Regions from separate parts of the Siminovitchia jepli genome, predicted to be linked through region 1. Evidence: riboswitches for the same ligand, from Rfam matches in the RefSeq annotation. Region 1 holds a riboswitch; the other holds the start of a gene.
What was found. Region 1 has a riboswitch for glycine ahead of glyA (serine hydroxymethyltransferase). Riboswitches for the same ligand answer to the same signal wherever they lie in the genome.
Positions count from the first base shown of each region.

Region 2: it holds a riboswitch for glycine, as region 1 does, so the genes downstream of both, gcvT (glycine cleavage system aminomethyltransferase GcvT) here and glyA (serine hydroxymethyltransferase) in region 1, are expected to answer to the same signal.

Region 1 covers NZ_JBFEGN010000006.1:63,862-76,118, forward strand. The annotation lists gene AB1L08_RS04900 (iron-sulfur cluster biosynthesis family protein) at 1-113, opposite strand, end outside; gene sdaAA (L-serine ammonia-lyase, iron-sulfur-dependent, subunit alpha) at 664-1,542, opposite strand; gene AB1L08_RS04910 (serine dehydratase beta chain) at 1,576-2,067, opposite strand; gene glyA (serine hydroxymethyltransferase) at 2,074-3,324, opposite strand; glycine riboswitch at 3,418-3,495, opposite strand; glycine riboswitch at 3,499-3,605, opposite strand; gene AB1L08_RS04920 (hypothetical protein) at 3,682-3,918, opposite strand; gene AB1L08_RS04925 (LysE family translocator) at 4,117-4,743, shown strand; gene AB1L08_RS04930 (alpha/beta hydrolase family protein) at 5,384-6,172, opposite strand; gene AB1L08_RS04935 (ABC transporter substrate-binding protein) at 6,304-7,287, shown strand; gene AB1L08_RS04940 (ABC transporter ATP-binding protein) at 7,312-8,088, shown strand; gene AB1L08_RS04945 (ABC transporter permease) at 8,069-8,881, shown strand; gene ytkD (RNA deprotection pyrophosphohydrolase) at 8,878-9,372, opposite strand; gene AB1L08_RS04955 (hydrolase) at 9,432-9,761, opposite strand; gene AB1L08_RS04960 (DUF6154 family protein) at 9,922-10,176, shown strand; gene AB1L08_RS04965 (DUF488 domain-containing protein) at 10,550-10,915, opposite strand; gene AB1L08_RS04970 (hypothetical protein) at 10,972-11,118, shown strand; gene AB1L08_RS04975 (universal stress protein) at 11,190-11,636, opposite strand; gene AB1L08_RS04980 (YjcZ family sporulation protein) at 11,853-11,981, shown strand.
Region 2 covers NZ_JBFEGN010000003.1:105,487-117,743, forward strand. The annotation lists gene AB1L08_RS03360 (vitamin B12-dependent ribonucleotide reductase) at 1-984, opposite strand, end outside; gene AB1L08_RS03365 (rhodanese-like domain-containing protein) at 1,345-1,734, shown strand; gene gcvPB (aminomethyl-transferring glycine dehydrogenase subunit GcvPB) at 1,764-3,227, opposite strand; gene gcvPA (aminomethyl-transferring glycine dehydrogenase subunit GcvPA) at 3,224-4,567, opposite strand; gene gcvT (glycine cleavage system aminomethyltransferase GcvT) at 4,588-5,694, opposite strand; glycine riboswitch at 5,859-5,953, opposite strand; gene AB1L08_RS03385 (DEAD/DEAH box helicase) at 6,087-7,787, shown strand; gene AB1L08_RS03390 (YqhG family protein) at 7,756-8,547, shown strand; gene AB1L08_RS03395 (zf-HC2 domain-containing protein) at 9,117-9,773, opposite strand; gene AB1L08_RS03400 (RNA polymerase sigma factor) at 9,760-10,254, opposite strand; gene AB1L08_RS03405 (DUF7310 family coiled-coil domain-containing protein) at 10,392-10,700, opposite strand; gene AB1L08_RS03410 (YqzE family protein) at 11,083-11,268, opposite strand; gene AB1L08_RS03415 (hypothetical protein) at 11,258-11,512, opposite strand; gene comGF (competence type IV pilus minor pilin ComGF) at 11,513-11,968, opposite strand; gene AB1L08_RS03425 (hypothetical protein) at 11,937-12,245, opposite strand; gene comGD (competence type IV pilus minor pilin ComGD) at 12,232-12,257, opposite strand, start outside.

The sequences.
Region 1 (12,257 bases):
ACAGATATGCCGCAGCCTCCGGCTACATCACAGTCAATCCGGGGAAAATTTCCTTCTTCCCATTCCATTGTACTGAGCTTTTGAATGGCTGTGTCTGTTAAGGTAATAAGCAAAACCATTCATCTCCTTTATAAAGATTCTATGTGACCGAAAAGAAGGAAAAATCATCATTTGGGTCACGTACAGCGGCTCTATGTGACCGAAAGAACGTAAGAATCAACATTTCGGTCACTTAGAAAGGTTCTATGTGACCCTGCTAGAGGAAAAACCAGCCACTCGGTCACGTAGAATGGTCCTATGTGACCCTGGAAGGGGAAAACAACGAGTCGGTCACGTATAATAGTTTTAACATTAACCAGTTGGATCAGGGTGTCGGGACATGAAAATAGAATCTATATACCAAGAATTTAAAAGTTTACCACGCAATCATTTTAGACGATCGGTATTCATTATTATTAATTGTTCCGGCTCGCTATTGCTATTACCCGTGCAGGCGCTATTTTGGCGAGAACGGTCAAAGGAACGCAATCCCATTACCGCTCTTTTCGGGTATAGAATACTAATAATCAAAAAGGATGGGAGATACAATGACTAGACGCAATGGCTTTTTATCAGGTGTTAACGTTACATTCGAAAGTTCATTTTATATAGAAGGGCTGAACATCAAGCCCTTCTTAAACACGGTTTCCCCATAATTTTTTCTTTTAATTTTTCTCCCGTCGGGGTAGCGGCCAAACCTCCGAGTGCTGTTTCCTTTAAAGTACGGGGCATCCTTTTTCCGATATCATACATCGCTCCAATGACTTCATCACATGGAATTCTGCTCTGAATCCCGGCAAGAGCCATTTCCGCCGCTGTAAAAGCGATGGAAGTTCCGATGACGTTTCTTTTAATGCACGGCACTTCGACGAGCCCTGCCACCGGGTCGCACACAAGGCCGAGCAGTGATTTCAAACCCATTGCCGCCGCATGAACAGCCTGGTCGGGAGATCCCCCGTTCATTTCCACAATAGCAGCCGCTGCCATGGTAACAGCCGATCCCACCTCGGCCTGGCAGCCGCCTGCGGCTCCGGAAATAAATGCCCTGTTGGCGATTACATATCCGATGGCACTGGCGGTAAACAGGCCCATCACCAGTTCATCAAACGGAATATCTGTATTGTCCTTGAGGGCAAAAATACATCCCGGAAGGATTCCGGCAGAACCGGCGGTAGGAGTGGCCACGATGACCCCCATCCTGGCATTTGTTTCGGAAGTGGCAAACGCATACTTCATTGCGTCCACTGTTACGCTCCCCATCAGGTAATTGCCCTTCTCTTTATATTGCTGCATCAAGTAGGCATCGCCGCCCGAAATACCGCTTGGGGACGTTGATTTGTCTTCAATGCCGGCTTCAACGGCATCTTTCATCCTGAGCAGACGTTCTTTCATTTTATCGAAAATTTCTTTTCGGCTTCTGCCTGTCTTGCCTGCTTCCCATTCCAGCATGAGTTCACCGATCCCCAGGCTTTTTTCACGGCACTGCTTCAGCAGTTCTTCCATCGATGAAAAATCCAATCTGTTTCACCTTCTTTCTTATAAGTATGTTTCTTTGATCCATTCCATATCGATCTCGGCATTCAACAGCAAATCCACCAGATGTCCGTTAATGAGAAAAATTTTCGAAAGTCCCCCACCCAGGGATGCGCCTCCGATGTCCAAACGTTTGCTCCCTCTTCTGATTTTTGCCATAAGTGTATTTGGATGGTCGAAGTAAGGACATCGGTCTTCCATTTGGAAAGTAACGTGCATTTTTTCATCTTCAGCAAGGTCGAAAGCATAGCGAATCCCCGGATCATCGGTACCCATTCCGAGCAGGCCGCCCAAAATGGCCTTATCCGTTCCATGTCCCCGATATGTTTCCGCAAATGAATCGTAGAAAGTGATATGAACCGACTCGGGAATGTTCCCGAGAAGGTCATATGCAAATTTGCCAATCGACGCAACACCCGCCGTGTGGGAGCTGGAGGGGCCTAGCATAATGGGGCCGATAATATCAAAACAACTATTGTAAATCACTTTTTCCACCCCAATCTACCTCACCAGACATTTTTGATAAAGAGGATGCTCGTGACAAAGTTGTTGAATCCTATCTTTTACGCGTTTCGTAACGGCCGGTTCTCCCTTGCTTTTTAACATTTCAGCAATGGCCTCGCCGATGACTTCCATATCCTTCTCTCTCATCCCGCGCGTTGTAATGGCAGCGGTTCCAATCCGGATCCCGCTCGTTATAAAAGGACTTTCCGGATCATATGGAATGGTGTTTTTATTCACGGTAATGCCTGCCTCTTCCAGCAAGTGTTCTGCTTCTTTTCCGGTCAGCCCCCAAGTGCGGACATCCAGCAAAACAAGGTGGTTATCCGTTCCGCCTGAAACGAGCCGGGCCCCCGATTCCAGTAATGTTTCCGCAAGTCTTGATGCGTTTAATACCACTTGATGCACGTACGTCTTAAAGTCCGGCTGAAGCGCTTCCTTAAATGAAACAGCTTTTGCTGCAATCACGTGCATGAGCGGACCGCCTTGAATACCTGGAAATACAGCTTTATTGATCTTCTTTATTACTTCTTCATCATTTGTTAAAACAATCCCGCCGCGAGGGCCTCTCAATGTTTTATGCGTGGTGCTCGTCACAACATCCGCATATGGTACAGGGGAAGGATGGAGATCGCTTGCTACAAGCCCGGCAATATGGGCCATGTCTACCATCAAAATGGCACCTGTTTTATCAGCAATCTCTTTAAATTTGGAAAAATCAATGATCCTCGGATAAGCGCTTGCACCGGCAATGATCATTTTCGGGCGTTCTTTTAACGCAATGGCCTCCACCTCATCGTAATCAATCAAATGGGAATCTTCCCTTACGCCGTAAGAAACGACATCAAACCATTTTCCCGACATATTGACCGGACTGCCGTGAGTCAAATGCCCGCCGTGCGATAAATTCATCCCCATGATCTTGTCGCCCGGGTCCAGCATTGAGAAAAAAACAGCCGTATTCGCCTGGGCACCTGAATGGGGCTGTACATTGGCATAGTTGGCATCAAATAATGCCGTTAACCTTGCAATCGCCAATTTTTCAACGACATCCACATATTCGCATCCGCCGTAATAGCGTTTGTCCGGATACCCTTCTGCATACTTGTTCGTTAAAACAGACCCCATTGCCTCCATCACATCTTCACTGACAAAATTTTCAGAAGCGATCAGCTCCAACGATTCATCCTGGCGTTTTCTTTCTGCCTCAATGGCCCGATAAATTTCCGCATCTCCCTTTAACAAGCCCATTATGTTCCCTCCTCTTTCTCTATCTTCCCCTTGAAAATTTTTTCCGGAACATAAAAAAGGACAGGGGAAAGATAGCGATTATCATCTACCTTCCTCTGTCCTGTTACCTGAGAGTTTAACTTCATGGCGAAGTATTCCCCGTTGGTGGCCTTTTAAAGGCGCTCTCCAGAGATGCGTCCAAGCACGGTACTTTTACCTGAGAGATTGGATCCCAAGGATTTTTTTGGGACTTGCTCCTTCGGTGCCAAACACGATCGTTTAGTCTCTCCCGTGATTATCATTCGCAATTATGAAACTATTTAATAATATACTTAAGTTTTAAGGGAATGTCAATAGAGGAGTACCAGCAACATTCCGTCAAAATTTGTGCGCTAAACGAATTTCATAGGAAAAGAGCAAGGCGCCCAGCCATAGGCAAGCCGCATTGCGGGGAGGCAGCTTTTCAGCCACCACTGTAATTAGCAGCCGATGCCTTAGATCGCCGCATTTTGTGGCGTCGGCGGTACTTGGATGTCCTGTCCGTCCGAGTTGGACAAAAGAGATGCTTTTCTGCTCAAGCAGATGCTGCTCCCATTCCCCGCTGATCATTTTCATCGCAATCCCTGTCTTGCAACCGTCGAGTCTTACCTAAAATGGCAAAAACAGTTGAGGCTCTTGATAAAATTTCAGATTATCTGCAAAAGAATGGGTTTAACTTTCTGTAAGCATGCAACTATCATTTAAACATTCTGAAACAATAAAATAATGATATAATAGTTATCATTGAATATATACAAATTGGAGGGACTACATATGATTACTTTCTCAACATTAAGTATGTTTGTGGTGATTGTTATTGGCCTATTTTTAATACCCGGCCCTGCTGTTCTTCTTGTTGCTTCCCGTACTGTTCAAAGTGGACGTAAAGGCGGAATCATGGCGGGGCTCGGTATCGCAACCGGTGATTTGATTCATACCTTATTTGCAACGATTGGGCTCTCAGCAATCCTGATGACATCAGCATTAGCTTTCAATATTGTAAAATTTGCAGGGGTCGCTTATTTGTTTTACTTGGGGATCCGAGCGGTTATGGAAAAGCCTTCAGACCCAAAACTGCCAAACATCTCTCCCGCAACATCAACAAATTCTTATACCCAGGCAGTGTTAATTGAAATTTTAAATCCCAAAACAGCATTGTTTTTTCTGTCATTTTTGCCCCAATTTGTACATCCGGAGCAAGGTTCAACGTTTTTTCAGTTTCTGGTGCTTGGTTTAGTATTTGTTCTGCTTAGCGCAATCTATACGACGCTTATTGCAATGGGCGTACGATTACTGGCGGGAGTGGTCAAAAAAATTTCTTGGATCAGTCGCTTTAGCGGCAAGATTGTAGGAGCAATTTATATAGGGCTGGGATTGAAAGTAGCATTTCAGAGTCGATAATTACAAGCAGGCAGCAGTGGTTTGTGACCTCGCGGGGCTAGGCGCCGGCGGTACTAGGACGTCCTGTCCGTCGGCAGGCTCAGGCAGCGACGTCCTGTCACTTCGCCTGCACTAGCACATCCTGTGCGTCGGAGTTGGACACAGAAAAGCTTCTTTTGAAGAAAAATTTCTTGGCAAGTTATATCTTCAATACTTTAAGGAAAGCCGATAGAGGCCTTTTGAGACATTTAAACGATCACCTGCTAAAGTACAGGTGGTCGTTTAAGGAAATTATCCTGCAACATCTTACATCAAATATGGTAAGGTTCTACATACCCGAAGGCAGGATAATAACAAATGCATCCAACTTTTCCCTCCAATATGGTAAACTATCCTGCTTCACAGTCTTGTCTGATCAATTTTCTTGCCCTTATTGCAATCTCTCCATGCAGCATTTTATATTTGTACTTTTTCACCCATATTACGTGGGTACTTGATGTCATATACCGAATGACTGCCTTTTCTATATTCTTCCATACTTTCACCTCTTCTTAAGTATGGACAACCGTTTAAAGACGGTGGAGTTAGACCGCGCATTTGTAAATTAAATGCTTTGTCTCTGTTTTATTTTCTTAATACATAATTTAATGAATGCTGTATTTTATTGATAAAAATGGTCTTTCATCCACCTCCCCACCTCCGTCACGACCTCTCTGTTTAAAGCCGGCGGAAAATAGTGTGTGGCATCTTTAAAATACTTCGTTTCAACCTTCTTGCCCAGCTCCAAAAGTCTTTTTTCAAGCCGGCGGGCGTGTTCGGCGGATACGTGTTCGTCCCGCTCTCCATGAATGATCAGTACGGGGCATTGCAGGTGTTCAAGCTCATACAAAGGGGTGCGGTATGTATATTTTGCAGGTGCCGTTTTGGGCGATCCCCCGATGACACGCTTCATCATCCGGCGCAGATCTTTCCGCTCGACGTATGCCAGCGCCATGTCCGAGACTCCGCCCCATGTAACGAGAGAAGCGGCCTCTTTTTCAATGGCGGTCAACAATGCCATTACACCGCCGCGGGAAAAACCGAAAATATGGATGCGGTCCTTCATAACAGCCGGGTGATTTTTTAATATATCAAACGCCGCAAATGCATCCTCCCGGTCCTCTCCAGCAAAGTCCTCATTCCCCTCTCCCCCACGGTTTCCCCGGTAAAACGGAGCAAAAACAACGAAACCTTCCGAAGCAAATTGGCCAATTCGGGCAGGCCTTACCATGCCGACACTTTTGATGCCGCCACGCAAATATAAAAATCCGTCGTACATCCCTTCCGCAACCGGTTCGGCAAGCAGCCCTTTCACCCTGAGGCCCGCAGACAAATACTTTACTAAATACATGCGGATATGCGGATTCGGTGATGGAAATAACCATTTTCCAACGATTCGGGTTTCATTCATTCCGGCTCCTCCTGCTCTAAAAATAATTTCACACATTTTAACTCCCGTCATACGATATGTTAGCCCAAAGTCATGGCGTTTGACAAACATGGATAGGAGGTTCTTTCGTGAAAATATCGCTAAAAGTTGGAATGATCTTCATTGCGTCATTTTTATTGATTTTTAGCACAGCATGTTCCGGAAAAAAGGATGAAGTGAAAAAAGTCAGGCTTGCCGAAGTAACCCGCTCTGTTTTTTACACTCCGCAATATGTAGCGCTGGAAAAGGGCTTTTTTAAAGAAGAAGGGCTCGATGTTGAATTAAAAACGACCTGGGGCGGTGATAAAACCATGACGGCTCTCTTGTCGGATGCAGCCGATATTGCCCTTGTCGGTTCCGAAACATCGATCTATGTATACGCCCAAGGCGCGAGTGATCCGGTCATCAACTTTGCACAGCTCACCCAAACCGACGGAACTTTCCTTGTATCACGGAAAAAAGTCGACAACTTTGACTGGGAGATGCTGAAAGGCTCCACTTTTCTCGGCCAGCGAAAAGGGGGCATGCCGCAAATGGTTGGCGAATTTGTTTTAAAAAAGCACGGTATTGATCCCCACAATGATTTGAATTTAATCCAAAACATCGACTTTGGAAACATTGCCAATGCTTTTGCCTCCGGAACCGGGGATTACGTTCAGCTCTTTGAGCCGACTGCATCGGTCTTTGAAAAAGAAGGCAAAGGTTACATCGTCGCTTCATTCGGTGAAGAATCAGGTCACGTTCCTTACACCACTTTTATGTCCAAAGAAAGCTATCTTAAAGAAAATAACGAAACAGTGGAAAAATTTGTTAAGGCGCTTTATAAAGCCCAGAAATGGGTGGAAAAAAGCTCTGGAGAAGAAATAGCAAAGGTCGTGGAGCCTTATTTTGAAGACTCGGACCTTGAAACGTTGGCTGCCGCCATTGACCGGTATAAAAATCAGGGTTCGTTTGCTAAAAAAATGACGTTGACAGAGGAAGGCTGGGATAACTTGCAGGCCATTATGGAAGAAGCGGGCGAGCTTCCCGAAAGAGTGGATTACAACAAACTCGTCAATACAAAAATTGTTGAAAAGGTGATGGCTGAACAACCTTAATGAAAATGAAGGAGGTCAAACATCGTGAGCTTCCTTGTGGCAGAGCATATAGGACATCATTATTTTTCCCCGTCATCTGTAAAAACCGCCTTGGAAGATGTGTCTTTTACCGTAAAGGAAGGAGAGTTTATTACGCTGATCGGGCCATCCGGCTGCGGAAAAACGACGCTGCTTTCCATTCTTTCGGGACTGTTAAAGCCGACAAACGGAAATGTCATTATTGATGGAAAGCCCCCGGAAGATCAGAAAAGCAGCATCGGTTACATGCTTCAGCAAGATTATTTATTCCCTTGGAAAACAATTGAGGACAACACGTTAATCGGACTGAAACTGAACAGGAAGCTCAATCGTGAAACGAAAGAAAATGCCATTCGCTTTTTACGGCAGATCGGACTGGGCGGTGTTGAAAAGTCTTTCCCCCGCCAGCTTTCCGGGGGGATGCGCCAAAGGGCTGCATTGGCCCGAACAATGGCCGTCCAGCCCAAATTGCTGCTGCTGGATGAACCATTTTCCGCGCTTGACTACCAAACCAGGCTAAAGCTCGAAGATCTCGTATTTCAGATATTAAGAAGTTACAATAAAACGGCTATTTTGGTGACACATGATATCGGTGAAGCCATTTCAATGAGCGACAGAATACTGCTTTTTGCAACGAATCCGGGACGGCTTCATAAAGTGTTTCACGTGCCGGATGAACTGCGGAAGGCCACTCCTTTTGAATCCCGGACGAAAGAGGCTCACCATGAATTATTCGGCATCATATGGAAGGAGTTGGAATCCCTTGAAAAAGAAACCCGCTGATCCTTCCCTTCTTCACTCTCAATACAAACAGGAACTGGTGAAAGAGAAGCGCTGGATCTTGTTTTACCAATTTCTCATATTTGCCGCCTTTTTCATTGTTTGGGAAGTCGGAAGCCGCAATCAATGGATGGATCCGCTTATTTTTAGCTATCCTTCCAAAGTTTGGGCCTTGCTTACAGAAAAAATTGCCGATGGGTCTCTTTTTTCACATGTAGGGGTGACAGTGTTTGAGACGGTACTCGGCTTTATTTTGGGCACCCTGCTGGGAACGATATTGGCCGCCGTCCTTTGGTGGTCCCCATTTCTGTCAAAGGTGCTCGACCCGTATCTTGTTGTCTTAAACGCAATGCCGAAGGTGGCGCTGGGACCGATCCTGATCGTCGGTCTTGGGCCGGGATTTACATCAATTATTGCGATGGGTGCGGTCATATCGGTCATCATTACAACAATTGTCGTCTATACGGCATTTCGGGATGTTGACGAAAATTATTTAAAAGTGCTTTGGACATTTGGGGCAGGAAAAAGACAAATTTTTCAAGAGGCGGTCTTGCCCGCATCCTTTCCAACGATCATCTCGACGTTAAAAGTCAATGTCGGCCTTTCCTGGGTCGGTGTCATTGTAGGCGAGTTTCTCGTTTCGGCAAAAGGCCTCGGGTATATGATTATTTACGGGTTCCAGGTATTCAATTTTACCCTCGTCATGCTCGCCCTCGTGCTCATTGTCATTTTTGCCACCATCATGTACACCGTTGTAGAGTGGCTTGAGAAAAAATTGATAAAAGATAACCACTAAAGCTGTTCCTTGTGGGAGCAGCTTTGTTGGCTTATTTTTTTCAACGTTTCCTTCAGGACACGATCTTGCATAATAAAACTGAATTCGTCTCCATGTACTTTCGAAAGGAGGTCGCCCTTTATTAAAACGGGACCTTTTGTTTCATGGTAATGTTCCTTTTTTTCGAGCTTAAGTACTTTTGCCAAAACAATCGCTTTTACAAATGATGCGCCTTCGTTTTCTTCCACCAAATATTCTCCAACATATGATTGGATGTTTGCAGCAGCTCCTGTTTCCTCGAAAATTTCCCTGATGGCCGCATCTTTGACGGATTCCCCTTCTTCCAGTTTACCGCCGGGGAACTCCAAACCGCGTATCGAGTGATTTGTTAAAAGCCACTCGTCTTGATAGCGGCAAATCGCCAAAACGTGGCCTGGGCTTTGTTCAAAAGCATTTTTTTCAAAAGCGAGCGTTACCCGGTTTCCATTTTGATCAAAAAACTGTATGCTCATTTGCGATCATCCTTTAATGGGCTCTTGTCGAACCCATTATAAAGAAACATCGCCGGGTGTCAATCACTTTTAAAGCCATCAAGAATGCCGAGGTTTTGGATATGCTGCTTTGCTTCCTGATCCCCCAGCTCGTATATCATTGAATAGATTTTGTGCAAATTTTCATCATGAACGTCATTGGTCGGGTCATGAGAGTATTCAACAAATGGGACGTGGGCACGGAAAAAATCACCGATGCTGTTGTCCTGCATCGTTTGAAAAACTTCCCGCATCTCTGTAATTTCATCATCTGTTGCTTTTATTTTAAATTGCCACGGCGACGCTTTTGGGGTTCTCATGATTTCGCCGGTTCCAACAGAAATATAATATGTTTTCTTTGCCTCGTTCAATGCTACGACTCCTTCAACCAATTTTTATGCATATTTTGCCTTGCACAATCTTATTTTATTCTTAATAATGGTATTAACAATCATACTGGTTTTTCATTTCAGTTATGGGTATATATAAAAGAGAGCAATCAAGAATAACCTGAAAGGAGGCGGATGCAAAATGAAACTGATTGATGAGTTATTTGAAATGTACCGGGATAAATTAACCGGTGACGAAGAGGATTTGGACATGATTACCTTTGCTGTTTTGGAAGGGTATGACCACGAAGATTTATTGGATATCGTAAAAGAAATGGACGAATATGAATTGCAATATTTTATCAGGCTGTACTTGCTTGAAACTTTAAAAGGCAAATTCGCCCAATTGGAAGGGAGAAAAGAAGATTCTTCACCCTATTATAGGCCGCTGCATTAATACATACTTTACTAAGAAAAGCGCAACCGCATTGCTCATCGACGTACAGACTGGAGTGCCTCCGACGAGATAAAGGAAACAAGGCGAGGAACGCAGGCTCAGGCTGCGACGTCCTCGAAAAAGCTTCGCTTTTCCTTCGTGCGATGCTGATGCTGTCGAAGCTTTCCTTGTCCTGTCGCTTCGCCTGCACTAGCACGTCCTGTGCGTCGGCAGGCTCAGGCTTGCGACGTCCTGTCGCTTCGCCTGCACTAGCACGTCCTGTGCGTCGGAGCTGGACACAGACATACCCTTTCTAAGGGATAATCTGGTTAAACTTTATATTTTTTTTAACCTTTAAAAAAACAGGCACATGAATGAATCGATCATGTGCCTGTTATTCGCTTGAAAGAATCAACTCTTTTAGAACAGCTGCCTGGTTATGTTCTTCATCCTTTGCCGCAAACAATAAGGTAATATTCTCTTTTTTACAGTGCTCCTTTAGTTTTCGCAAACATTTTTGCTGTTCTTTGCCTTTTTCAATTTCACTTATATAACGCCGTTTAAATTCCTGGAATTTTTCCGGATTGTGCCCAAACCATTTCCGCAATTCATGACTCGGGGCAATCTCCTTCATCCATTCACCGAGCTTTGCTTTTTCCTTGGAAACACCACGCGGCCAAATGCGGTCAACAAGGACACGATAACCATCGTCCGCAGTCGCTTCAAAGTAAATTCTTTTTAAATAAACATCATTTGCCATGTAAGCCGCCCCGCTTTCTTTAAAAAGCTTACCTTAAACGGAAACGGAGGATCAACATGAAAGAATTCGTCAGTAATTGTGATTTATGTAAAAAGCCCATTTATTGCGTTGCCGGTTTTTATCAAGGCGTCATTTTGGAAAATGGGATATCGATTTGTTTGGAGTGTGAGGAAAAAAGAAGAAAAAACGAAAAATCAACTTAAAGGCGAAAAGGCCCTAAACGAAACCACCCCTGGCTTTTTGAAGGATGGTTTCGTTTCTGAGCCTTGCCAGCTTATTCTTTTTCAGTTCTTACAATGAGCACGTCACATTCAGCGTGGCGGGTAATGTGTTCGGATACACTGCCAAGGAACATTCTTTCCACCGCATTCATCCCTTTTGCTCCGCAAATGATTAGATCTGCACCAACTTTTTTGGCAGCATGCTTCGTGATAACCGCCTTTGGAGAACCCTCCTGTACGAGAGTTTCTACCTTTTCAATCCCTTTTTCCTTCGCTTCCTGTGCGTAGCCATCCAGAAGCTCTTCAGCACGCTTGATTGCCCTCTTAGTAAAATTTACATCATACAATTCAATACCGTGATATTGGCTTGTATCCACTACATGAACAAGGTTTAACGTTGCGTTATTTCTCTTCGCAATCTCGATCCCCTTCCGAAAAGCCCACTCCGCAGGCTCCGAACCATCCACTGCTACAAGGATGTGGCTATAAGACATATCCATATATACAACCCCTTTTTATTTAATCTCTTTCTATTAAACTATTTTATTCATTAAAAAGCCAGAAAAATTTGGTAAAATTGCAATTTTGATAAAAGGTCTAATTCCGTATGGTTGTTTTGACTATCTTATTCCCATTTTCTTTTCTGTCCGCGAATCCCCGGCTCGTTTTACTTTAACCAGCATAAGTTATATTAAAAAGATAAGGTGGTGATATGTATGGGATTCGGCTGTGGCGGATGCGGATTCGGCGGTTATGGATATGGCGGTTACGGCATGGGTAATGCTTTTGCGTTAATCGTCGTACTTTTCATCTTGTTAATTATCGTTGGAGCATGTTGGTACTAGGCCAAGTTTCGGCAGTTTTTGAGAAAAATACCTCATTAACTGCCTTTTCCTTCTCATCCGGAGAAAAGCGTTCGGACTGTCCGCTAATTGCCCTTGTTTAGTGATAGATGATTTCGGGTTTGCAATTTCCGGCCAAATCTGTGAAGGGAACAAGTCCGAGCCGGAAATACTCCAGGACATTCCTAAACGCCTGGTGAAGGGTGCATATGAATTGACAGACAGCCGCCCCATGATCAAAAGTGAAACCACCCTTAAGGGTGGTTTCTTTTCACCAAT
Region 2 (12,257 bases), on a different contig from region 1:
AACGCCTTGATACATCGCTTTTTCCGCTTGCGTAAGCGGGGTAAATTTCAATTTATCTTTTGCGTGCTTTTTAATGACCGGATCTGTTGTGTTTTCGATTAAAAAGCGCAGAATTCGCGGGTTTTGCATTTTTGAAATGATAAATTCCACGATATCCGGGTGCCACGAAGCAAGCATGATCATTTGCGCTCCCCGGCGGGAGCCTCCCTGCTCGACAAGGTGGGTCAATTTCGCAATATCGTCCAGCCATGAGACAGAGCCGGAAGATTTGCCATTTACCCCGCGGGCGAGTGTATTGCGCGGCCTTAACGTGGATCCGTTTGTTCCGACACCTCCGCCGCGGCTCATAATTTCCATGACTTGCTTTCTATGTTCGGAAATGCCCTCCCGCGAATCGGCGACAAATGGCATCACATAACAGTTAAAATAGGTGACATCCGTACCGGAGCCTGCTCCATACAAGACCCTTCCCGCCGGTATGAAATGCAAATTAACGAGTTCTTCATAAAATTTTTGGAACCATTCTTGTCTTTTTTCTTCCGTTTTTTCGACAGAGGCAAGACCTGTTGCATTCCTTTTTGCAATTTGCTCGTAAAAAACTTCAAGCGGTTTTTCTATAATATCAAGCGGGCGGACGATTACGCCTGATTCTCTCTCTTCCCCGTCCTCCAAAGCACTGCGGTATTCCTCTTCAACGATGACTTCGGCTGTTTTTGCCTCCCAATCAATGGATTGGATGAAGCCCAATCCCCTTGCCGGAAACTTCGGATCTTCCTTAATCGTCAAAACGACGAAGTCACCTTCCGTCAAAGTGATTTTTTCCGTATCCTTATACGCATACCGGTCAATCATGACAAGCCTTGAGACCCCTTTGTGGGTAATCCGCATGTCCGGTGTGATGGGGTGAACGTGCTTGAACAATTGAATGTCTTCATTCAGCCTTTCAATATTTAAACTCGTTTTTTTTGTAAATGCAACAGACATTTTGCCAACTCCTTCTTAAAACTTTATCGGATAAGTTACCTTATTTATGTATCCTGTCATAGATACGTTACCATATATTTATCCATAAAATCAATCCTTAAACACAATATGTTGATTTTATTTCTGAATTTCTCCACTATATATTGTGTTTAGGAACTGAATAATTGTAATTTGTCAAATCTAAAATCAAGAGATTCGGGGAGATAAAAGAAGATAATAATCGAAAGTTCAACATAAATCGTTGATTTTCAACAAATTTAACCTTTTACTTTTTTGATGGAGTGGATTAGAGGGAAAATCTTTGATTCATCATGATTTGAAGAATATAATAGAGTGTAGCGCTATTATCGGAAAGGGGCTATGGATTTGGGACTGCTGTACACAATAATTGTCTTGTTGGGAGCCATTATTGCATTTTCCCTTTATAACTACTTCCAACAGAAAAAAATATTAAAGACTCTGACGGAAGAGGAATTTCGTGCCGGCTATCGCAAGGCACAACTGATCGATGTCCGCGAACAGAAAGAATTTGAAGGCGGCCACATCCTTGGGGCGAGAAATATTCCGATGTCTCAGCTGAAAATGAGAATGAAGGAAATTCGTCCGGATAAACCGGTCTATTTATATTGCCAAAGCGGGATGCGAAGCGGAAGAGCCGCCCAAATGCTTTACAGAAAAGGGTACCGTCAGCTTTATCATCTGCAAGGCGGCTTTAAAAAATGGACGGGAAAAGTTAAGACGAGATCATAAAATAACTCAGCCCTTGAAGGGCTGAGTTATTATTTTGCTTTTTCATAGCGGAGAATCGGCGTTCTGGCTGCCTTGGTTTCATCCAGTCTTTTTACAATTGTATTGTGTGGAGCTTCCTGCACTATTTCCGGATTTTCTTCTGCTTCCTTTGCAATTTGGATCATTGCGTCAATAAATCCGTCGAGCGTTTCTTTCGATTCCGTTTCAGTCGGTTCAAACATCATGCACTCTTCAACGTTGAGCGGAAAATAGACCGTCGGCGGATGATAGCCAAAATCAAGGAGACGTTTGGCGATATCAAGCGTCCGGACACCCAATTTTTTTTGGCGTTTTCCGCTTAAAACAAATTCATGCTTGCAATGTCTGTCATACGGCAAGTCAAAATACGGTGCCAGCCTTCTCATCATATAGTTGGCATTAAGGACCGCGTATTCCGTTACCGCCTTCAAGCCATCCGGACCCATGGAACGAATATACGTATATGCCCTGACGTTGATTCCGAAGTTGCCGTAGAAAGGTTTTACCCTGCCGATGGAGTTGGGGCGATCATAGTCTATGACAAATTGATCGTCGCGTTTCGTAATGACCGGCTTTGGCAAATATGGGATTAAATCTTTCTTGACGCCGACAGGGCCGGATCCGGGGCCGCCGCCTCCGTGCGGGCCTGTAAATGTTTTATGAAGATTCAAATGGACAACGTCAAATCCCATATCGCCGGGGCGGACTTTGGACATTACCGCATTTAAGTTTGCGCCGTCATAATATAGTTTTCCTCCCGCTTCATGAATGATTTCCGCCATCTCCACAATCTGTTCTTCAAATAACCCAAGCGTATTGGGATTTGTAAGCATCAGTGCCGCTGTATCCGGGCCCACAAGTTCTTTTAAGTGATCCAGATCAACCAGTCCGTCTTCACCCGAACGGACAGTAATGGTCTCTAAACCGGCTACTGTCGCCGACGCAGGGTTCGTCCCGTGTGCCGAATCCGGAATGATGACTTTCGTCCGGTTCATATCGCCTTTCGCTTCATGATATGCCCGGATCATCATCAAACCGGTCCATTCCCCATGTGCCCCCGCTGCCGGCTGCAATGTCACTTCATCCATCCCGGTAATTTCTTTCAAATGCTCCTGTAAATCATACATAAGCTCAAGCGCACCTTGAACGGACGACTCCGGCTGCAAAGGATGAATATGGGCAAACCCCGGAAACCGGGCGACCTGTTCGTTGATTTTCGGGTTATATTTCATCGTACAGGAACCGAGCGGATAAAACCCCGAATCGATTCCATGGTTGTGATTTGACAGCTCTGTAAAGTGCCGGATAATGTCCAATTCCGATACTTCGGGGAGTTCCGGTTCTTCCTCCCGCAAATAATCCGACGGGATATATTGATGGACGTCAACCTCGGGAACATCCAGTTCCGGCAGGCTGTATCCGACGCGGCCCGGTGTCGACATTTCAAAAATAAGAGGCAAGTTCTCTTGACTCATGATAATCCCCCCAATTCTTTTACGAAGTGATCGATCTCTTCTTTTGTTCTCAGCTCTGTTACGGCGACAAGCATATGATTTTTCAGCTCCGGAAAGTCGCGGCTTACATCATAGCCGCCGATGATCCCTTTTTCCAAAAGCTTTTTATTTACTTCACTGACAGGCTGATGGAGTTTTACGATAAACTCGTTGAAATGGGGGCCGTCAAATGGAATAGAAAAACCGTTTTCCTTAAACACATTTTTCGCGTAATGTGCTTTTTGAATATTTTGAACAGCCATTTCTTTAACGCCTTTTTTTCCGAGTGCCGTCATGGCTACAGATGCGGCCAGGGCGTTCAGTGCCTGATTGGAACAGATGTTGGATGTGGCTTTATCACGGCGGATATGCTGCTCGCGCGCCTGCAGGGTTAAAACGAAACCTCTTTTGCCGTCTTCGTCTGTTGTCTGGCCGACAAGCCTTCCCGGAACTTTTCTCATCAGCTTTTTCGCAACGGCAAAGTAGCCGCAGTGCGGCCCGCCAAAAGAAGCAGGAATGCCAAAGGGCTGAGCATCACCGACAACAATATCTGCACCAATGGTTCCCGGAGGTGTTAAAACACCTAAAGAAAGCGGGTTGCTTGAAACGATGAACAAACCTTTAGCGTTATGGATGAGCGGTTCGATTTCCTTAAGCGGCTCAATTTGGCCAAAGAAGTTCGGGTATTGGACAATCACAGCCGCTACATCTTCGTCTATCTCGGCTTTTAACGCATCCAGGTCTGTCAAACCGTCTTTATTCGGAACTTCTATGACTTCGACCGCCTGGCCTTTGGCATATGTTTTTAATACATCGCGGGCTTCGGGATGGACCGTCCTTGAAACAAGGACTTTTTTCCTTTTCGTCTGCCCCGCAGCAAGCATCGCCGCTTCCGCAAGGGCCGTTCCCCCATCATACACGGAAGAGTTCGCAACATCCATTCCCGTCAGTTCGCAGATCATGGTTTGGAATTGAAAAATGGCCTGGAGCTCGCCTTGGGAAATTTCCGGCTGATAGGGCGTGTATGCCGTGTAAAATTCTGATCGTGATATGACATGGTCAACGATTGTCGGGATGTAATGGTCGTACACGCCGGCTCCCAAAAAGGAGACATGCTGTTTTAAATCCGCGTTTTTGGCCGCAAGCCGCGACAATTCCTTCAACAGGCCGGGTTCGGATTGAGCTTTTTTAATATTGTACTCCCCTTTGAATCGAACTTTTTCGGGTATATCCGAAAACAATTCTTCGATTGAATCTACCCCGATCGTTTGGAGCATTTCGTTTTTGTCTTCTTCGGTCATCGGCAAATAACGATGTTTGATCATCTTTTTCTCTCCCATCCTCATTTTTTTGGACGTTGATAAAATGGCGTTTGGATGATTTTCGCTTTTAAGCGCTTTTTGCGCACTGCCACTTCCAGTTCCTTCCCGGCTTCACTATATTCGGCCTTAATCAGGGCAAGGCCGATATTTTTTTGCAACGTGGGAGATTGTGTTCCCGATGTCACGAACCCGATTTCTTCATCATTGCAAAAAACGGGGTAGCCATGCCTCGGAATGCCCCGGTCCAGCATTTCGATTCCCACAAGCCTTCTTGAAATGCCGTTTTCCTTCTGTTTTGACAGCGCTTCTTTTCCGATAAAGTCTTCTTCTTTATTGAATTTTACGGCAAACCCGATGCCGGCTTCCAAAGGAGAAATTTCCGGGGACAATTCCTGTCCATAAAGCGGCAAAGACGCCTCAAAACGAAGCGTATCCCTTGCACCGAGCCCGCAAGGCATCATCCCCTCATCTTTGCCTGCTTCCAGCAAATCCTCCCATATTTGAACGGAATCTTTCGGTTTGCAGTAAATTTCAAATCCGTCTTCACCCGTGTACCCCGTCCGGGAAACAAGCGCTTTCGCTCCGTTTAGATCTACGTTTTGTTGGAATTTGAAAAATTTGATTGCGCTTAAATCCGCATTATTGACAATTTTTTGCAAAATCCGCTCCGCTTTCGGTCCCTGAATGGCAATCAAGGCATATTCGTCCGAGACATTTTCAACTTCTACATCTGCGACCCTATGCTGTTTCATCCAGTCAAAATCTTTATCCGTGTTGGCGGCATTTACGATCAGCAAATAATCTTCTTCATCCAGCCGATATATGAGCAAATCGTCTACGACTCCGCCATCTTCATAACACATCGCCGTATACTGCGCTCCGCCCTTCTTTAGTTTGGACAAATCATTCGTCATCAGCTTTTGAAGAAACGATTCACTTGCCTTGCCCGTCACCAGAATTTCCCCCATATGGGAAACATCAAAGATGCCCGCTCTTTCTCTGACGGCTTCGTGTTCTTCTTTGATGCTGGAAAACTGGACAGGAAGATCCCATCCGCCAAAATCAATCGTCTTTGCCCCGTATTTTTCGTACAAAGCATACAAAGGCGTTCGTTTTAATCCTGCCATTGTCCTTCCTCCTTGTCATCTTTTATGTAACATCAGGCAACAAAAAAAGACAGAAAAGCCTTATGAAAAGGTTCTCTGTCTTGGGACCTGAAAGTTTGACCGCTTTAAAATCGGCTTTCTTCTTTGGTGGTTTTCTTGTTTAAAGAAAACGCTCTCCAGAGTTGCGTCAAACAAGAGTCTTTTTGCCTGAGAGATTCGCACGTTTCGTACTTGCTCCTTCGGCGCCGTCAATCCATTCGGTCTCTCCTCTTGTCTTCATTCGCCTATATTCTGTTTGGGACTGGTTATACTATAAATGTGTGAAACTGGCTAGTTACACACATCGTACCATTCTTTCTCCAATTGTTCAAACATTTTCCTTAAAAATATAAAGAAAGGAGAGGAGATTCGCAATGAAAGTACCTATTCAATTTGATGGCCAATGGCTTCCGGGTTTCCTGGAGCGAATCGAACAGGATGGCCCCTGGGCCAATCAGCAATTGTTCAAGCTCGCATTGATGGCTGAAAAGCATCTGCTCGTTCCTGACTTTGAGGGCCTTGTTGCACCGAATCATTTGCCCCAGCTAACATTATTGCCCCATCAATTGGAAACGGCCACTGTTGTTGTGGAAAACATGCACGGCAAAGCGATCTTGGCCGATGAAGTGGGGCTTGGAAAAACAATTGAGGCCGGCTTGATCTTAAAAGAATACATGATTCGCGGCCTTGTCAAACGGGCATTAATCCTTGTCCCCGCCTCTCTCGTTTCCCAATGGACATACGAGTTGAATTCAAAATTCCATATTCACGCCGTACCGGCAACGAAAAGCTATGTATGGGGCCAATATGACTGCATCGTTTCATCGATTGATACGGCAAAACGAAGTCCCCATTGTGATATCATTTCCGAACAGTCTTTTGATTTCATCATTGTCGATGAGGCTCACAAGCTCAAAAACCATAAAACGAAAAATTATCAGTTCGTCCAATCTCTCCGGAAAAAATTTTGCCTGCTGCTTACGGCAACACCGATACAAAATAAAATCGAAGAGATTTTCTACCTTGTCTCCCTGTTAAAACCCGGGCATCTCGGGAGCCAAAACAGTTTTTTGGAGAAATATAAAAATAAAAATTTATCAAAGCAAGAAAATGAGTATTTAAAAAGCCTGGTAAATAAAGTCATGATTCGGAACAGAAGAGCCGACACCGGAATTGAATGGACGAAGCGCCATGTTGAAACGATTCCGATTGAATTCAGCAAAGAAGAACGCGAGCTATATAACGGGATTGATATATTAAGGGAGTCCGGTGAACAGTATGCGGCAAATGCTTTTTCGATTATTACGTTGCAGCGGGAGGCATGCAGCAGCAGGGAAGCCGTTTATTTAACGTTAAAAAACATGCTGCAAAAACATGAAAACCCGTCAGATGGATATGTGGAAAAACTAAAGTTTCTGCAAACGAAAATAGATGCCGTATCGCAAAACTCCAAGGCATTGAAAGCCCTCGAGCTGATCAAAAAAATCAATGATAAAGTGATTATTTTTACGGAATATCGTGCCACCCAATTATATTTGCAGTGGTTTTTGCAGCAGCACGGGATTAAGTCCGTTCCGTTTCGCGGCGGCTTTAAGCGCGGGAAAAAGGATTGGATGAGGGAGTTGTTCAAAAATCGCGTCCAAGTGCTCATCGCCACCGAAGCCGGGGGAGAGGGGATCAACTTGCAGTTTTGCAACCAGGTCATCAATTTCGACTTGCCATGGAATCCGATGCGCCTGGAACAAAGAATCGGCCGTGTACACCGGCTCGGGCAGGAAGAAGATGTATATATATATAACTTTGCCGTAAAAAATACCATTGAAGAGCACATTGTCAATTTGCTTACAAAAAAAATAAAGCTCTTTGAGCGCGTAATCGGAGAACTGGATGATATTTTGGCCAAGCTGGAGTTCGGCAGTATCGAGGAACATATGCTGGATATTTTCAGGGACTCGAAATCGGAAGGAGAGCTCAAGGTGAAAATGGCCAACCTTTCCGCCTTGATCGAGTTTGCCGATTCCATTAGAGAGGAACGTGAAAATAATGCTTCAACAAGAAATTCATCAATATCTTGAAAGCTTCTTTGATGCGACGCAATGTACCATTCTGGAAAACGGCCCCGGTTTTTTAACCGTACAGCTTACGATAGAGATGGACAAAGAGCTAATGAACCGGCCATTTTATTGGACATATTTGGAAAAGACGGGTGGAACGCCCAATCCGGAAAAACTGACATTCATCACAGATGAGGAAAAAGCCCCCGAGAGCATAAAGGGCGAATATATACATTTCGGCGCACCCCGCCTTCACCAATTATTCCGGACAGCCAAAAAAATGGCTGCCTATATCCGGTTGTACGAACAGCCCGATACCCCTCCTTTTCAGTCGGTTCCGCTTTATCCGTGGCTGAATGTAAATATGAAAATATCATACTGCTCCGACAGGAAACGGGATGTCCTGAGGTCCTTCGGGCTCCATTTGATCAACGGCATGCTGGTAGACCATTTTATCGAAAAAATGCAAAGCCGCCGGCTCGTCCCAAAAATACCCGACTATTGTTTTACGATATCCCCAATCATCAAACCCGGCAGCGGTTTAAAAAGGATTGAAACATTTGTCACAAATGACATTGCGGCCAGTGACCATTCTTGGGCCGAAGCGGCCAAAAAAAGGCAGGAAGAAGATTTAAAGCTTCTGGACCAATTTTATGCCGATCAAGTTGAAAAGCCGGAAACGTACGAGATTGAGAAAAAAGCACTGATTGAGCAATATGAACCTGCAATTCATATTGAAATTGTAAACGGCGGCATTTTTTACCTTGCCTCGCCAATTTGAATCTTTCATGGCTCGATGTTAGGAACAGAGGGTATGACACTGCGGCTAGCGGTGCTCTTATTTGCCAAAGCTATTCCGCAGGTCCTGTTCCCGGCCACAAAGAAGATGCAGCAGGCCAATCAATGGATTGGAAGATGTGCAAGTTGAACATTAGTACAGTTTCGAAATCAAAATCTCCTCGATTGATTCAATATGGAAATTATATAAAATGAACTTTTGAATGCAACATTAAAATCTGACAAAAAGCCATTGCGTCCAGTCATTGGTCTTCCATCTTTTTTTGACTATTCGTATTCTATACCCGAAAAGATCGGTAATGGGATTCCGTTTCTTTGACCGTTTTCAGGGAAATAGTGCCAGCGCGGGCAATGGGAGCCCGTCCCTTTGACCGTTTTCGGCGAAATAACGCCAGCACGGGCAATGGGGGCCCGTTCCTTTGACCGTTTTCAGGGAAATAACGATAGCGCGGGCAATGGCATTGGCCTGCCGGGCCAATTCATAATGAATACCGATCGTCTAAAATGATTGCGTGTTAAACTCTTACATCCATTGTATATAGCAAAAAAATGTTATTTCTCCCAAATCAATACTGCACGTTTTAAAATTGAATCCCAAGACTCTTTTCCAGTAGCGATTTTTTCGACATCATAATCTGCATAATACACAGCATCAATTTTTTCACTTTCAGCAAGCTTAAAGATATATTCTTGTTCATCATTTTTTTCATTTTTAATCAGATTTCTTGTAGGAGAATCGGCAAATGTTTTCGTATAAAAAATAAAACTTATATTCTTTTTCTCTCCATCAATTTCAAGTGAAAAAGGATGCGTTCCATGAACAGTAGCATAGCTTTCGCCATAATAATGAGAAACCAATTGATGATCATTTTGCATTTCAATTTTAATTAGATTTCCCGAATATGGAATAACCCTTTCATAATAAAAAACATACGCAAACGCGCCTAATAAAGTAATAGCTGTTGCTAAAACGGAAACAATTGAAATCATCACTTTTTTCTTACGCCATTTTTTGCTGATCTTATCAAAAAGAGAGTCTTTATTTTCTGCCGGAATATAAAGCTTGCGTTTCATGGATTCATATTCCTTTTGACATGTTTCACACTGCTTTAAATGCCTGTCTACCATTTCTTTCGTGTCTTGACTGACTACCTCGTCCATATAAAGAGGCAAAACATCTTGAATAATGGTGCATTTAATCTCTTTCATGATTCATCTCCTCCATATACTCAATAATTTTTTTCCTTGCTCTGTAAAAAGTTACCCTTGCCCAACCCGAGCTTTTCCCAAAAAGTCTTCCTATTTTCTCAAAAGGTAATTCGCCAAAAGTGCGTAGTGAAAAGACTTCTTTATATGGCTCATCCATAGAGTGAAGAAACTGATGAACGATAAATGCCTCTTCCTCATTCATCAAATGCTTTACAATTTGCACTTCCGTCATTGGTTCTTCTATGAAATCCGAATCTATTTGTTTTTTCTTTCTTCTGTAATGCGAGAAATATGTATTTTTGGCAATAGTAAAAAGCCATGCTCGAATATCTTTGGAGCCATCGAATGTTTGAATTGCCTTTAACGCTTTAAAAATAGCCTCTTGCGTAATTTCTTCAGCTATACTCTCATCATGACTTAAAGATTTAATAAACAAATAAACTTCTTGAAAGTATTTCCGATAGATATCCTCAAAGTCCATCTCTTTTCACCCTTTTACTTATATAACTCTCGGAATGGGCGTTCGTTACAAAAATTCTTTAAATATTTTTTTAGAAAATAAAAAAGCCGATCAAATCCATATAGGATCGTCGACTTTTTGTGTTTTTTCCGCCAGTTTTATTTCGCCTTTTTCAGCATCACAACATCGGCCTTAGTGGACACCATTTCATCTGCCAAAACAGAGATTTTGGCATCCACTCTCTCAATCTTTTCACTTAAATTTTTCTCAACTGCATCAATTTTTTGCTCAACTGCATCAATTCTGCCCTCAAGCGAATCCATTCTATCCTCAAGCGAATCCATTCTTTTTTCAATAGAGGATATTCGGTTTTCAAGCGACTCTAATTGCCCGGTTACCTTTTCTTCCGTAGCCTTTAATTGATCCGACAACTCCATGATTGCTTGTAAAATGGCTTTACTCTCCATTTTTCACCTCTCCATCTGCCGTTTTGCTGTTATGTTTCATTATACCATACTGAAAGGGGCGTACTCCGAAAAATGGATTAAAAGTAGTTCGACAGCATCGTCACCCGCACGAAGAAAAAGCGTAAGCTTTTTCGAGGACGCCGCTGCTTGAGCCTCGTGTTTCCTTTATCTCGTCGGAGGCACTTTTGTCTAGTTGCAGACGGCAGGGGCTCGGGGTCGCTTCGGTCAATCCAACGAAGTCAAAGAACGACTTCGCTGTATTGCCCTCCAGCGCTTGTCGCCCCTAAGCGGCCGTCTTCCACATTTCAGCTCAGTCTGTACGTCGATGGGCAAGGCGCTTGTGCTTTTCTTAATCTCCGAAAGGAGTACCATTTGCAGGCTATCATTCCCCCCTGTCCTTCTTGACCAGCATCATGAGTGAAAAGGGAATGAGGCCAAACCAATTAAACAGGAAGGGGCCTTTTTCTTCTTTTCTCTTTTTTCTTGCATCTTTTCGTTCCGATCTTGGCCGCTCCAAGTGTTTTATGAACGTTTCTGTCATGTATTTTACATAATCGTCAGTCGACATAAACGGACCGCCTTTCTTTTTCTAAAAAGTATGGCCATTTTTCTCCATTTTTAGTGTCTCTGCCTTCCTCTTCCGGAAACGGCTCATTCAGCAAACGCTCCCCTTCCTGCTTATAAAAATTGCGAATCTCGGTTAAATATCCGTACTGGGACATAAAGATGAACACAGTCTGGCTTGCAATCAACAAGGCAATCAATACAATCATTAATGTCAATGGAAAAACAGCCCCCCGTTCATTTCCCATCTATTCATCCTCCCCTCCAAATGGCAGGTAAAAGGCTGCTTCTTCTGTCGTACCATCGGCAAACTCCACCATCATATACAGCTTTGGACTTTCCTCCCGAAAGGTTAATCTCGCTACATTTTGCAAAACGATCTCGTGTCCCATATCACGAACCTGCCTTCTGACGACCTTTCCGTAACGTTCATATGATATCGGTATGTCGTTATTTTCCAAAAAAATTCGCTGGTTGGATCCCACCCGCCAAGCATCAGCGCTGTATAATTCACTCCGGAATTGGATAAGGAAAATATTCCATTCATAATCTTTCTCCGTCGAAATGGTTCTCTCCACCGCGGAATAGGAAAGATACATAAGCGGCATAAAGGACAGGATCAAACAGAAAATGGCCATCGTCATAATCGCTTCCGGCAACGTGAAGCCCGACTCACTGTTCCATACAGGCCGTTTTACCTTCATAGCTTACGCACGCCTTCTTTTTTCCCCGAAGATCTTGGAAAGTAAATTCATATTCGATATTCCTGCTGATCATCCGTCTATCCCTCCAATCATTCAACCGAACTGACTCCTCCACTTGTTCATACAGCAACCGATAGGCTGCCAATTCTTTTTTCCCTTCATTCAATGCATCGAGCATGCGAAACAATAATGGAAAAAGCATGGAAGCGACAAGGAGCAAAAGACTGAAAGAGATGATTCCGTCAAGTAAAGTAAAACCCTTCTCATTTTTTAACAATAAACCTCCCCC